DNA from 2 places in the Streptomyces sp. NPDC054047 genome. Region 2 is predicted to be linked to the other one. Evidence: riboswitches for the same ligand, from Rfam matches in the RefSeq annotation. Region 2 holds a riboswitch; the other holds the start of a gene.
The links. A riboswitch is a leader RNA that binds a small molecule or an ion and turns the genes downstream of it on or off. The one in region 2 is predicted to bind S-adenosylmethionine.

Region 1 (7,141 bases), on a different contig from region 2:
ACGCCCAACTCCATCTGGGCGAGTTCGAACGGGCCACCGAGAGCGCCGACACCTTGCGCGAGGAGTGCGAGCGGCACGGCGAGCAGTGGATGCGCAGTTTCGCCTTCTACATGCTCTCCAGGGTGGCACTGGGCAACGGCGACCCTGCCTCGGCCGCCCGGCACGCCCGTGACGCCCTGTCGATCAAATGGCGGCTCCACGACGTCTTCGGTGCCGCCATGAGCATCGACGCACTGACCTCGGCCATGGCCGACCCGGAGCAGACCGGGCGGCTGCTCGGCATCTCCGACGTCCTGTGGCGCTCCAGCGGCGTCGCCCGGATGGGAGATCCCGAGCTCATGGCCACCCGCCAGGCCTGCGAGCGGCGCATCCGCGACGCCATCGGCGACGCGGCGTACGAAGCCGCCTTCCGCGAGGGTCTGGAGACCGACATCGACGACGGCATCGCCTACGCCCTGGCAACGCCCGAGGGCGGCACCCCTTCGTGAGAAGGAGTGCCGCCCTCGGTTCGCGTGAAGCGATGAACCGCTGATCCGCAGGGGATCAGAAGTCCATGTCACCGCCCGGCATGCCGCCGCCGGCCGGGGCAGCGCCCGCCTTCTCCGGCTTGTCGGCGATGACGGCCTCGGTGGTGAGGAACAGCGCGGCGATGGACGCGGCGTTCTGCAGGGCAGAGCGCGTGACCTTCGCCGGGTCGAGGATGCCCTCGGCGATCATGTCGACGTACTCACCGGTCGCGGCGTTCAGGCCGTGGCCGACGGTCAGGTTGCGCACCTTCTCGACGACGACACCGCCCTCGAGGCCGGCGTTGACCGCGATCTGCTTCAGCGGGGCCTCGAGGGCCAGCTTCACAGCGGCGGCACCGGTGGCCTCGTCACCTTCGAGCTCAAGCTTCTCGAAGACGGCGGCGGCCTGGATGAGGGCCACGCCACCACCGGCGACGATGCCCTCTTCGACGGCCGCCTTCGCGTTGCGAACGGCGTCCTCGATGCGGTGCTTGCGCTCCTTGAGCTCGACCTCGGTCGCGGCACCGGCCTTGATGACCGCAACACCGCCGGCGAGCTTCGCCAGGCGCTCCTGCAGCTTCTCGCGGTCGTAGTCGCTGTCCGAGTTCTCGATCTCGGCGCGGATCTGGTTGACGCGACCCTGGACCTGGTCGCTCTCACCGGAGCCGTCGACGATCGTGGTCTCGTCCTTGGTGATGACGACCTTGCGGGCGCGGCCGAGCAGGTCGAGACCGGCGTTCTCCAGCTTGAGGCCGACCTCCTCGGAGATGACGGTGCCACCGGTGAGGATGGCGATGTCGCCGAGCATGGCCTTGCGGCGGTCACCGAAGCCCGGAGCCTTGACGGCGACGGACTTGAAGGTGCCACGGATCTTGTTGACGACCAGGGTCGACAGGGCCTCGCCCTCGACGTCCTCGGCGATGATCAGCAGCGGCTTGCCGGACTGCATGACCTTCTCGAGGAGCGGAAGGAGGTCCTTCACGTTCGAGATCTTCGAGTTGACGATCAGGATGTACGGGTCGTCGAGCGACGCCTCCATACGCTCCATGTCGGTGGCGAAGTACGCCGAGATGTAGCCCTTGTCGAAGCGCATGCCCTCGGTGAGCTCAAGCTCGAGCCCGAAGGTCTGCGACTCCTCGACGGTGATGACGCCTTCCTTGCCGACCTTGTCCATCGCCTCGGCGATGAGCTCGCCGATCTGGGTGTCGGCGGCGGAGATGGAGGCGGTCGAAGCGATCTGCTCCTTGGTCTCCACGTCCTTGGCCTGCTCGAGCAGGGCGCCCGAGACGGCCTCGACGGCCTTCTCGATGCCACGCTTGAGGGCCATGGGGTTGGCACCGGCGGCTACGTTGCGAAGGCCCTCGCGGACCAGCGCCTGGGCCAGGACGGTCGCGGTCGTCGTGCCGTCACCGGCGACGTCGTCCGTCTTCTTCGCGACCTCCTTGACCAGCTCGGCGCCGATCTTCTCGTACGGGTCCTCGAGCTCGATCTCCTTGGCGATGGAAACACCATCGTTGGTGATCGTGGGGGCACCCCACTTCTTCTCGAGGACGACGTTGCGACCCTTGGGGCCCAGGGTCACCTTGACGGCGTCGGCGAGCTGGTTCATGCCGCGCTCGAGGCCGCGCCGTGCCTCCTCGTCGAACGCGATGATCTTGGCCATGTGAAGTGGTCCTCCCGGACAGGGGTGGCATGCTTCCGGATCGCGCCAGCGCCCGCGACGGACGGCCTGCAAGCCTTGTGGTTCCTTGCCCCACCCGGCCTGCGAGCCTCACCGACCCGATCCAAGTTCTGTCACTCTCACTCAGAGAGTGCTAAGCCCAATGATTAGCACTCGACCCCTGCGAGTGCAAGCGCCTCTTACGGATCCCCGACGTACGAGGGGCGCGTGCCCCGGCGACGTTTGAGGGGCACGAGCCCCGGGACGCACGAGGGGCCCGCACCCCTGTCGGGATGCGGGCCCCTCGTCACTCGCTAAGTCGCTGGCCGATCGCGCCGAGATCAGACGGCGAGCTTGACCATGTCCGCCTGCGGACCCTTCTGGCCCTGCGAGATCTCGAACTCCACTCGCTGACCTTCTTCAAGGGTGCGGTAGCCGTCCATCTGAATCGCGCTGTAGTGGACGAAAACATCCGCACCACCGTCGACCGCGATGAAGCCGTACCCCTTCTCCGCGTTGAACCACTTGACGGTGCCCTGAGCCATGCCTAACTCCCCTATTACTGGCCCTTGCACGGACCCGCACTTCGCGGACCCGGGTCAGACCTCACCCCCCCAATGGGTTGTGGAGGCGTGCGCCGGAACGCGTCGACCGCGGCTGAATGTATCTGTCCAACTGCCCTCTGCAACAGGTCAATCGGACGAGAATTCTGGGCACGCCTGATCGGGAATATGCGGAGAATTCACCGGGATTCAGGGCAACTCGGGCCAGACAAATGCCACGGAAAGGGCAAATGGGCAGTGCACTTTGGCTACTTCTTGTCGCCCTCAGGGCGACTTCGTATATGCGCTGGGCACAAACGGGGAAGCTCGCTTCCCAACTGTACCGCGCTCAACCACATGGAATTGCCCCCTCCACTTCTCTCGCGGAGGGGGCAACAGCAATTACGCAGGGTATTTCCTTAAAGGATCAACCACCCGCGACGGCGGGAATGATCGAGACCCCGGCACCGTCCGGCGTGGCCGTCTCCAGGCCCTGCTCGAAGCGGACGTCGTCGTCGTTCACGTAGACGTTCACGAAGCGCCGCAGCTTGCCCTGGTCGTCCAGGACGCGGGCGGCGATGCCGGCGTGGTTCTTCTCCAGGTCGGCGATGACCTCGCTGAGGTTCGCGCCCTCGGCGACGACCTCGGACTGGCCGCCGGTGTAGGTGCGGAGAATGGTGGGGATGCGGACCTTGACGCTCATGGGGTTCACCTCTTGATGCGGGGAGGAAGCGCCCCTGCAAGGGGCGCGGGGAACTGCGCGAGGACGGACCACGACCGTCCGTCGGCGACGGCGGCCGGGCCCTGCGGCGGCTAGCCGGCGAGCCCGGCGCTGCGGAACGCCTCAAGGCTGGGCTTGATCGTCGCCGTCGCCTGAGACGTCTCGGCAACGGCGTCGAGGGTCTTGAGCCCATCACCGGTGTTCAACACGACCGTGGTCAGCGACGGGTCGATGAGCCCCGCATCGAGCAGCTTCTTCGTGACGCCCACGGTCACGCCGCCCGCGGTCTCCGCGAAGATCCCTTCCGTGCGAGCGAGAAGCTTGATCGCGTCCACGACCTGCTCGTCGTTCACGTCCTCCACCGCACCGCCCGTGCGACGCGCGATGTCCAGGACGTACGGCCCGTCGGCGGGGTTGCCGATGGCGAGCGACTTGGCGATCGTGTTCGGCTTCTGGGGGCGTACGACGTCGTGCCCGGCCTTGAAGGCGGTCGACACCGGGGAGCAGCCCTCGGCCTGCGCGCCGAAGATCTTGTACGGCTTGTCCTCGACCAGACCCAGCTGGATGAGTTCCTTCAGGCCCTTGTCGATCTTCGTGAGCTGCGAGCCCGAGGCGATCGGGATGACCAGCTGGTCGGGCAGCTGCCACCCCAGCTGCTCGCAGATCTCGTACGCGAGCGTCTTGGAGCCCTCGCCGTAGTACGGCCGCAGGTTCACGTTCACGAAGCCCCAGCCCTCGCCCAGCGGGTCGCCGATGAGCTCGGAGCAGAAGCGGTTCACGTCGTCGTAGTTGCCCTCGATGCCGACGAGCTCGCCGCCGTAGACCGCGGCCATGACGACCTTGCCCTGCTCCAGGTCGTGCGGGATGAACACGCAGGAGCGGAAGCCGGCGCGGGCCGCCGCGGCACCCACGGCACCGGCGAGGTTGCCGGTGGAGGAGCAGGACAGGGTGGTGAAGCCGAAGGCGCGCGCCGCCTCGATGGCCTGCGCGACAACACGGTCCTTGAAGGAGTGCGTCGGGTTGCCGGAGTCGTCCTTGACGAACAACTTGCCCTGCTCGACGCCGAGTTCGCGCGCGAGGTTGTCGGCCTTGACCAGCTTGGTCCAGCCGGGGTTGATGTTCGGCTTCTCGGCCACGTCCGCGGGGACGGGCAGCAGCGGCGCGTAGCGCCAGATGTTGTCGGGGCCGGACTCGATCTGCTTCCTCAGCGCCTCGGGGTCACCGGTCGGCAGGTCGTACGCCACTTCGAGCGGGCCGAAACAGGCCTGGCAGGCGAAGATCGGACCGAGGGCGTAGAGCTCGCCGCACTCGCGGCAAGAGAGGCCGGACGCGGGGCCGAGATCCACGGACCCACTGCTGGAGGGGGTCGAAGAGGTGGTTTCGTTCGTTGCGACAGTCTGCGCAGCCATGGAGGCGAGGCCCTTTCTCCTCATCTTCCCCGTGACGCATCTCGTCACGAGACGGAATTGGCACCTTCCCCACCGAGACCTCGCGTGCGCGGTCGGCGGGATGGTTGCCGGGGCTTCAACGGGCCGTATCCCTCTGCCCCTCTGGATGAGCGGTATGGCGCCGGGGCTTCAGGGGCTCCGGGCATTTGTCGCGCGATGACCCCGACATGCGATGGTCATCCGCGTTGTTCAAGACTGTAACCGACGGCCTGGACCCTTGAGATAGTCGTCCGAACCGCGAGATGGATCACATGTAGGCCACACACAGGAGGAGCCACCCGTGCTGGAAGAGGCCGAGCGCTGGCTGACCAGGCGTTCCTGGTCCGTTGCCGACCGTCCGCTCAGCGCACTCGTCGCCGCCAAACGGGCGTCGGGAGCCTCGGTGAGTGTCGTCCTGCCCGCGCTCGACGAGGAGGAGACGGTCGGCGAGATCGTCGCCGCGATCCGCCGTGAGCTGATCGAGGAGGCCCCCCTCGTCGACGAGCTCGTGGTGATCGACTCCGGCTCGAAGGACCGCACGGCCGAGGTCGCGCGGGAGGCGGGCGCGCGGGTCGTGCACCGGGACGCGATCCTGCCGCGCATCCCGGCCGTGCCCGGCAAGGGCGAGGTCCTGTGGCGCTCGCTCCTGGTGACCGGCGGTGACATCGTCGCGTTCGTCGACGCGGACCTGAAGGAGTTCTCGGCGGACTTCGTCTCCGGCATCGTGGGCCCGCTCCTGACCGAGCCCGACGTGGACTTCGTGAAGGCGATGTACGACCGCCCGCTGGCCTCAGCCGCAGGTCAGGGCGGCCGGGTCACCGAGCTGATGGCGCGCCCGCTGCTCAACATGCACTGGCCCCAACTGGCGGGGTTCGTCCAGCCGTTGGGCGGCGAGTACGCGGCACGCAGGTCCCTCCTAGAGCGGCTGCCGTTCCCCGTCGGTTACGGAGTGGAGCTGGGCCTGCTCGTCGACGCACTGCACACCGTGGGCCTGGACGCGCTCGCGCAGGTCGACGTCGGCGTGCGCAAGCACCGGCACCAGGACGGGCAGGCGCTCGGCCGGATGGCGGCGGCGATCTACCGGACAGCGCAGCTGCGGCTCGCGCGCGGCCATCTCGTACGCCCCGAGCTCATCCAGTTCGAACGGGGCGAGCGGGGGTTCGAGCCGCGCACCCATGCGGTGGACACGGAGGAGCGGCCACCGATGGCCGACATCGCGGAGTACGCGGCCCGCCGCGTGGCGTAACCACCCCAGACCGGGCATTTTGTCTACATTCCCCACTTATGTGGCTCAGACAGGTAATGGGAAGCGCGCGACGCGTCGGTGCCGTGGCCATGGCGACGGCCACCCTCACGGCAGGAGCGCTCGGCGCGGCCACCGCGCCCGCCGCGGCGGCGGACGTGGTGGCGCGCCGCGCCACCGCCGCGAACGGCGAGGGCATCCAGGACGGCGACAGCCGACCGCGGCGGGTGCAGGCCCGGACCGTCCCGCGGCAGGAGCAGCGCGAGCCCGTGGGACAGCAGGGCACCCGGGGTGAACTGGCCGACACCGGCAGCGACTCGGACACGATGCTGTACGCGGGGCTCGCGATCGCCCTGTGCACCCTGGGCGCGCTGGCGGTGGCAGCGGCCAGGAGCAGAAGGGACTACAGGCGGGACCGGTAGCCGGTGCGGCCGGGCCCTGATTCCTTGAACGTATACGGCCGGGCCCGCCGTGGGCCCGGCCGTACGTTTGAGTCCTCCCCCGAAGGGCTAGGTTCGGCACATGGTCTCCGAGCACGCCGCCGCACAGATCCTCGTCGCGTCCAACCGCGGCCCCGTCACGTACGCCCTGGAGGACAACGGGGAGCTGACGGCCAAGCGGGGCGGCGGCGGACTCGTCTCCGGGCTCAGCGCGATCGGCGAATCCGACGGTGAATCGGCCCTGTGGGTCTGCGCGGCGCTGGGGGACGGCGACCGGGAGGCCGTGCGGCGCGGGGTCGGTGAGCCCGGCGTACGGATGCTGGACATCGACGCGGGCTCGCACGAGGGCGTGCACGCCGACGCCTACAACGGAATCGCGAACTCGGTCCTGTGGTTCGTCCACCACATGCTCTACCAGACGCCGCTCGAACCGGCCTTCGGACCGGAGTTCCGGGCGCAGTGGGCGTCGTACGAGACCTACAACCGGGCCTTCGCCGAGGCGCTCGCACAGAGCGCGGCGGACGGCGCGGCGGTCCTGGTCCAGGACTACCACCTGGCGCTGGTGCCGGGGATGCTGCGCGAACTCCGCCCCGACCTGCGCA
Region 2 (7,141 bases):
AGGTGCTCTCGCGGGAGCAGATCCTGTCGCACGTGTGGGGCTACGACTTCGACCCCGGGTCCAACATCGTGGACGTGTACGTACGGGCGCTGCGCAAGAAGCTGGGCGCGGAGCGGGTTCAGACGGTGCGCGGGATGGGATACCGGCTGCCCGGGTGACGTCGGGGCCCGCGGGTGAACTTTCCTTCATCCGCGGCTCATTGAGGGCTCACGGCCGGGCCCGAGGCTCAGTGCGTGACCCTGAATCCCCGCCAAGCCATCACCCTGTGCGTCGCGCTGAGCCTGTGCGCGCTGCTCGTGGTGCCCGGCAACTTCCCCGGCCTGAGCGGCGACGCACGGATCACCCTCGCGGTGTTCGCCCTGGCGACCTGTGCGTGGATCGGTACGCCGATCGACGACACGTACATCGCGCTCGGCGCCGGGCTCGCGCTCACCGCGACCGGGGTGATCAGCAGCGACACGCTCTTCGGCACCCTCGGTGACGAGACGGTCTGGCTGCTGATCTGCGCCTTCGTGCTCGCTGCGGCAGTGGCCCGCAGCGGTCTCGCGGGCCGGGCCGCCGCCTTCCTCGTCAGCGGGGCGCGCAGCGTGCGGCAGTTGACGCACCTGACGACGGCCGCCCTGGTCGTGACGGCCTTCGCGGTGCCCGCCACGTCGGGCCGCGCCGCACTCGCGCTGCCCGTCTTCCTCGCCCTCGCCAAGGTCCTGGCCGACCGCAGGCGCCTGGTCGTGATGCTCGCGCTGCTGTTCCCCACCGTGATCCTGCTCTCCGCGGTCGCGACCCTGATCGGCGCGGGCGCGCACCTGATCACCGTCTCCGTGCTGTGGGAGGCCACCGGGGAGCAGATCGGCTTCACGCAGTGGATGCTGCTCGGCCTGCCGCTCGCCATCGCCTCGTCCCATCTGGCGGCGGAGGCCGTCCTGTTGACGACGACACGCAAGGCGGACCGCCAGGGCCCCGTCCACATCACCGTCGAGCAGCTTCAGGAGCACAGCGAGCAGCCGGTCACCGGGGCCTGGGAGGCCGGCGAGACCCGCTGCGCCCTCCTGCTCGCCACGGTCGTCGCGCTCTGGTGCAGCGAGCCGCTGCACCAAGTGCCGCCCGCCGTCGTCGCGTTGATCGGCGCGGTCGTCGCCTCGTCCCCCGCCCTGGGCACCGTACGCCTGAAGGACGCGCTCAAGACGGTGCCCTGGGCGCTGCTGCTCTTCATGGCGGCGACCATGGCGATGGGGGTCGCGCTCGCCGAGTCGGGGGCGGCGAAGTGGCTGGTGGGCGGGGTGCCCCTCGATGTGCCGCCCTGGCTCTTCCTGACCGTCGTCGTCGCGGTCAGCACGGCCGCACACCTGATGCTCCAGTCCCGCTCGGCCCGCTCGTCCGTCCTGGCCCCGCTGGTCGTCGCGGCGGCCGTCGGAGCGGGCGTCAACCCGGTCGCGGCCGCCCTCGCCTCGACGGCGGCGGCCGGCTTCTGCCACACCCTGCCCGCGTCCGCGAAGCCCGTCACACTCTTCGCCGACATCCCGGACACCCCCACCTACACCCCGCGCGACCTGCTGCGCCTCTCCGCGGTCCTGGCACCGCTGACCGCCGCGCTCGTCCTGCTCTTCGCCGTCGCGCTCTGGCCGCTGCTCGGCGTACCCGTCCGCTGATCCCCGCCCGCACTGGAGACCCCATGCTGACCCGTTTCGCCATCGCCCCCAGCGGCTTCAAGGAGTCCCTGTCCGCGCAGTCCGCGGCCGAGGCCATCGCCGAAGGAGTACGCCGTGTCGTCCCGCACGCACAGACCGATCTGATCCCCCTGGTGGACGGCGGCGAGGGCACCGCGCGCGCCCTGGCCACCACCGGCGGCGGCCGCCTGGTCGCACTGCCCGCCACCGGCCCCGTCGGCCAGCGCGTCGGCACCCACTTCGCGCTGCTTCCGTCCGGCGTCGCCGTGGTGGAGATGGCCGCGGTCGCCGGGCTCTCGCTGGTCCCGCGCGATCTGCGCGACCCCGGCGCCACGACGACGTACGGCGTGGGCGAGCTGATCCGTGCCGCGCTCGACACGGGCGCCCGCCGCATCCTCGTGGGCTGCGGCGACTCCGGCACATCGGACGGGGGCGCCGGGGCGCTCCAGGCCCTCGGTGCCCGGCTCCTGGACGCGGACGGCTGGGAACTGCCTCACGGCGGACGGGAGTTGACCCGTCTCAGCCGCATCGACCCCTCGGGCCTCGACCCGCGCCTGAAGGACACCGAGATCCGCGTCGCCTGCAACCCCTTCAACGTCCTGACCGGCGAGCGCGGCGTCGCCCGTGTCTTCGGCCCCCAGAAGGGCGCGACGCCCACCCAGGTCGAACAGCTCGCGGCGGCCCTCGAGCACTGGGCGCACGTCCTGAGGCGCGACCTGCACGTCACGGCGGATCTCTCCCTGGGCCCCGGAACAGGCGCGTCCGGCGGCCTCGGCGCCGGTCTCGCCGCCCTCGGTGCCCAGCTGCTCCCCCGCTTCGACGTGCTGCTCGACCACCTGGACCTGGACGCGCGCCTGGCCCGCGCCGATCTCGTCGTCACCGCCGAGGGCGCCCTCGACCACCAGACGCCGCGCGGCAAGATCCCGGCCGAAGTGGCCAGGCGCGCCAAGCGGTTCGGCCGTCCGGTCCTGGTCCTGGCGGGCACGATCGGCCAGGGCGCGCACCACGTCCGGGCGGTGGGCGTGGACGCCTACAGCGCGATCCTGCCCGCGCCGGTCTCGCTCACCGAGGCGCTCGGGCGTGGCGGTGAGTTCCTCACCGACGCGACCGAGCGGGCCCTGCGGATGATCCAGATCGGCACCCGGCTGCCGGTCTCAAAGGCTCAGGCGGTGGTGGTGTCCGGAACGCAACGCCCGTCCTCCGTGCGGTAGTTCCAGCGCGCGCCGTCCGCCACCAGCTCCTTGACGGCGCGCACGAAGCGCTCCACGTGCTCGTCCGGGGTGCCCGCGCCGAAGCTCACGCGGATCGCGTTCAGCGACTTCTCGCCGGGCGCGGCCTCGGGGGCACCGCACTCGCCCTGGGTCTGCGGGTCGCTGCCGAGCAGGGTGCGCACCAGCGGGTGGGCGCAGAAGAGACCGTCGCGTACGCCGATGCCGTACTCGGCGGAGAGCGCGGCGGCGAAGTGCGAGCTGTTCCAGCCCTCGACGACGAAGGAGATGACGCCGACGCGCGGCGCGTCGTCGCCGAAGAGCGAGAGCACCTTCACGGCGGGTACATCGGCGAGGCCCTCGCGGACCTTGGCGATGAGGTGGCGCTCACGGGCGACGAGCTCGTCGAAGCCCGCCTCGGTCAGCGCCTTGCAGGCGGAGGCGATCGAGTACACGCCGATGACGTTCGGCGAACCGGCCTCGTGCCGCGCCGCGGTGTCGTGCCACTCGACGTCCACGCCGCCGTCCGTACGCCGCGCGACCTTGCGCGACGCGCCGCCGCCCGCGAGGTAGGGCTCGGCGTCCCGCAGCCAGTCGGAGCGGCCCGCGAGGACGCCCGAGCCGAAGGGCGCGTACAGCTTGTGGCCGGAGAAGGCGACCCAGTCGACGTCCAACTCGCTGATGGAGACCGGGTGGTGGGGCGCGAGCTGCGCGGCGTCCAGGACGATGCGGGCGCCGTGCGCGTGGGCGGCGGCGGCGAGTTCCTTGACCGGCCACAGCTCACCGGTGACGTTCGAGGCACCGGTCACGCAGACCAGGGCGGGGCCGTAGGGGTCGCGGTCGGCGAGGGCGCGCTCCAGGGTGGCGACGGCCTGGTCGGCGGTGCGCGGGGCGTTCAGGTACGTCACGCGGGCGTCGCGCCAGGGCAGGAGCGAGGCGTGGTGCTCGGTCTCGAAGACGAAGACCTGGCAGTCGGCGGGCAGCGCGGCGGCGAGCAGGTTGAGCGAGTCGGTGGTCGAACGGGTGAAGACGACCTGGTCGTCCTCGCGGCAGCCGAGGAACTCGGCGACCGTGACGCGGCTGTTCTCGAACAGGTCGGTGGAGAGCTGCGAGAGGTACCCGGCGCCGCGGTGCACGCTGCCGTAGTACGGCGCGTACGCGGCCACGTCGTCCCACACCCGCTGCAGCGCGGGGGCGCTCGCCGCGTAGTCGAGCGCCGCGTAGGTCACCTCGCCGCCGGTCACGAGCGGCACGGTGACGTCACGGCCGAGGACGGGCAGCGGGGCGGCACAGAGGGTCTGGTCGGCGGCAGCGATGGAGACAGACATGGCGAACTCCCGTGGGAAGGCAGGCGAGTTCACTGCAAGGGCGCTCGTACGGCGCTGCAGTGACGAAGAGAAAAAGGGGGTGCGGAAGAGGGGCCGGGAAGCCCTATCGCATTCGCTTGCTCACGAGACTGCTCCCTTGAGGACCAGGACCCCAGGGTTCGCAGGGGTCCGCGCTTGCCACGGACCTTGCTGTCCACGGCCTGGTCTTCACCCGGGGCACCCCGCCACGGACGGAGGGTTGCCGGACAGCGAGCCGGGGCCTAATCGCTGTCACTCATGACCTGCGCAGCATCTTGCCACACGATCTTCCCGGTGCACACCGCAGTCCGGCATCCGGACTGCGGTGTGCGCCACACTCAGCTGTTGCTGGCCACCACCCAGCGCTCCAGGGCCCGCTTCGCGGACCCGGAGTCGATCGCCTGCGCCGCCTTCTCGATACCGGCGCCGATCTGCTCCACCAGGGTGCCGTCGCCCGGCGAGAGGGCCACCAGGGCCGCCGCCGTGTTGAGCAGCACGGCGTCCCGCACGGGGCCGCCCTCGCCGTCCAGGAGGCGCAGCGCCACCTCGGCGTTGTACGAGGCGTCGGCGCCCCGCAGCGCCTCCACGGGGACGAGGTCGAGGCCGACGTCCCGGGGGTCGAAGGCCTCCTCGCGCACGGCGCCGTCCCGCACGACCCAGACCCGGGAGGTCGAGGTGGTCGTCAGCTCGTCGAGGCCGTCGTCGCCGCGGAAGACGAGGGAGGAGTTCCCGCGCTCGGCGAAGACCCCGGCCACGATCGGCGCCATCCGCGGGTCGGCGACGCCGACCGCCTGGGCCCGCACCTTGGCCGGGTTGGTGAGCGGACCGAGCGCGTTGAAGACGGTCCGGATGCCCAGCTGGCTGCGCGCCGCGCCGGCGTGCCGCAGCGCCGGGTGGAACTTCACCGCGAAGCAGAAGGTGATCCCCGCTTCCTCGGCCACCTCGACGACCCGCTTCAGCGGCAGCTCCAGGTTCACCCCGAGCTTCTCCAGGACGTCGGAGGCGCCCGACGCGCTGGACGCGGCGCGGTTGCCGTGCTTGACGACCTTCGCGCCCGCGCCCGCGGCCACGATCGCGGACATCGTGGAGATGTTGACGGTCTTGGCGCCGTCACCGCCGGTGCCGACGATGTCGACGGTCTGCCCCGGCACCTCGATCACATTGGCGTGCTCGTACATCGTGCGTACGAGGCCGGAGATCTCCTCCACGGTCTCGCCCTTGGACCGCAGCGCGACCATGAAGCCCGCGATCTGAGCGTCGGTGGCCTCGCCCCGCATGATGCGGTCCATGGCCCAGGCCGTGTCCTCGGCGCTCTGGTCGCGCCCCTCCAGCAGCCCGTTCAGTACACCGGGCCAGGAACGGGCCGCCGCGGTGTTGCCTCCTGCGGGGGTCACAGCGCTCATCTGCCGCTCCTGGGTTCGTCTAGGCATGGGACAGGAACACCTTATCCAGCTCGGGGAACGGCAAAGAGCCCCGTCCATGCACTGGATGCATGGACGGGGCTCCCGCCGTGGCGATCTCTGGTCGGAGCGTCAGACGATCAGTGGTGGCCGTGGCCGCTCGTGATCTCCTTGTACTCCTCGGTGGTGGGCTTGGGGATCTGACCGTCTTCCCCGTAGTAGCCCTTCGAGAGCTTGGCCCGGAGCTTCTGCGAACCCGACACCTTGCGCTCGACGCCGTTCTCGTCGACCGAGGGGCCGATCTCGAGCGGCGCGTACTGCTCGTGCGCGGTGAGCGTGTGCAGCTGCTCCTGGTTGAGCGGCTCGTGGACCTCGATGAACTCACCGTGCGGCAGGCGCTTGATGATGCCCGACTCGCGGCCGTGCAGGACCTTGTCCTTGTCGCGCCGCTGCAGACCCAGGCAGATCCGCTTGGTGACGATGAAGGCGAGGACCGGTGCCACGAAGAAGGCGATGCGCACGAACCAGGTGATCGCGTTGATCGACAGGTGGAAGTGCGTGGCCCAGAGGTCGTTTCCACCACCGACGAGCAGCACGAAGTACCAGGTGATCCACGCGACGCCGAAGGCCGTTCGGGTCGGGACGTTGCGCGGGCGGTCCAGGATGTGGTGCTCGCGCTTGTCCCCGGTGACCCAGGACTCGATGAACGGGTAGACCGCGATCGCGACCAGGACCAGCGGGAAGATGATCAGCGGGATGAACACGCCCAGGACGAGCGTGTGACCCCAGGCGTTGATCTCCCAGCCCGGCATGACACGGATCAGACCCTCGGAGAAGCCCATGTACCAGTCGGGCTGGGCTCCGGTGGAGACCTGGTCCGGACGGTAGGGACCGAGCGCCCAGATCGGGTTGATCGTGGCGATCGCCGAGATGGCCGCGATCACACCGAAGACCAGGAAGAAGAAGCCTCCGGCCTTCGCCATGTAGACCGGCAGGAGCGGCATGCCGACGACGTTCTTGTTCGTCTTGCCGGGACCCGCGAACTGCGTGTGCTTGTGGTAGAAGACCAGGATCAGGTGCGCCACAACGAGCCCGAGCATGATGCCCGGCAGCAGCAGGATGTGCACCGAGTAGAACCGGGCCACGAAGTCGCCGCCGGGGAACTCCCCGCCGAACAGGAACATCGACAGGTACGTGCCCACGACCGGCACGGACAGGACGGCGCCCTGCATGAAGCGCACACCGGTTCCGGAGAGCAGGTCGTCGGGGAGCGAGTAACCGGTGAAGCCGGTGAACATGCCCAGGACGAACAGCAGGAAGCCGAAGACCCAGTTGACCTCGCGGGGCTTGCGGAAGGCACCCGTGAAGAAGACGCGCATCATGTGCACGAACATCGCCGCGAGGAAGATCAGCGCCGCCCAGTGGTGGATCTGCCGGATCAGCAGACCACCGCGCACATCGAAGCTGATGTGCATGGTCGAGTTGAACGCCTCGGACATCAGCTGACCCTGCAGCGGGATGTA

Region 1: another riboswitch for S-adenosylmethionine. It lies ahead of thrC (threonine synthase); the one in region 2 lies ahead of ACZ6ZP_RS02160 (aminotransferase class V-fold PLP-dependent enzyme).

The regions. Positions count from the first base shown of each region.
Region 1 is NZ_JBVJKV010000012.1:141,998-149,138, reverse strand. It holds gene ACZ6ZP_RS34730 (ATP-binding protein) at 1-488, shown strand, start outside; gene groL (chaperonin GroEL) at 544-2,169, opposite strand; gene ACZ6ZP_RS34720 (cold-shock protein) at 2,508-2,711, opposite strand; gene ACZ6ZP_RS34715 (MoaD/ThiS family protein) at 3,136-3,411, opposite strand; gene thrC (threonine synthase) at 3,522-4,838, opposite strand; SAM riboswitch class I at 4,856-4,990, opposite strand; gene ACZ6ZP_RS34705 (glucosyl-3-phosphoglycerate synthase) at 5,158-6,102, shown strand; gene ACZ6ZP_RS34700 (LAETG motif-containing sortase-dependent surface protein) at 6,192-6,521, shown strand; gene ACZ6ZP_RS34695 (alpha,alpha-trehalose-phosphate synthase (UDP-forming)) at 6,622-7,141, shown strand, end outside.
Region 2 is NZ_JBVJKV010000001.1:455,964-463,104, forward strand. It holds gene ACZ6ZP_RS02145 (response regulator transcription factor) at 1-158, shown strand, start outside; gene ACZ6ZP_RS02150 (SLC13 family permease) at 234-1,646, shown strand; gene ACZ6ZP_RS02155 (glycerate kinase family protein) at 1,670-2,875, shown strand; gene ACZ6ZP_RS02160 (aminotransferase class V-fold PLP-dependent enzyme) at 2,827-4,200, opposite strand; SAM riboswitch class IV at 4,366-4,482, opposite strand; gene trpD (anthranilate phosphoribosyltransferase) at 4,557-5,621, opposite strand; gene qcrB (cytochrome bc1 complex cytochrome b subunit) at 5,759-7,141, opposite strand, start outside.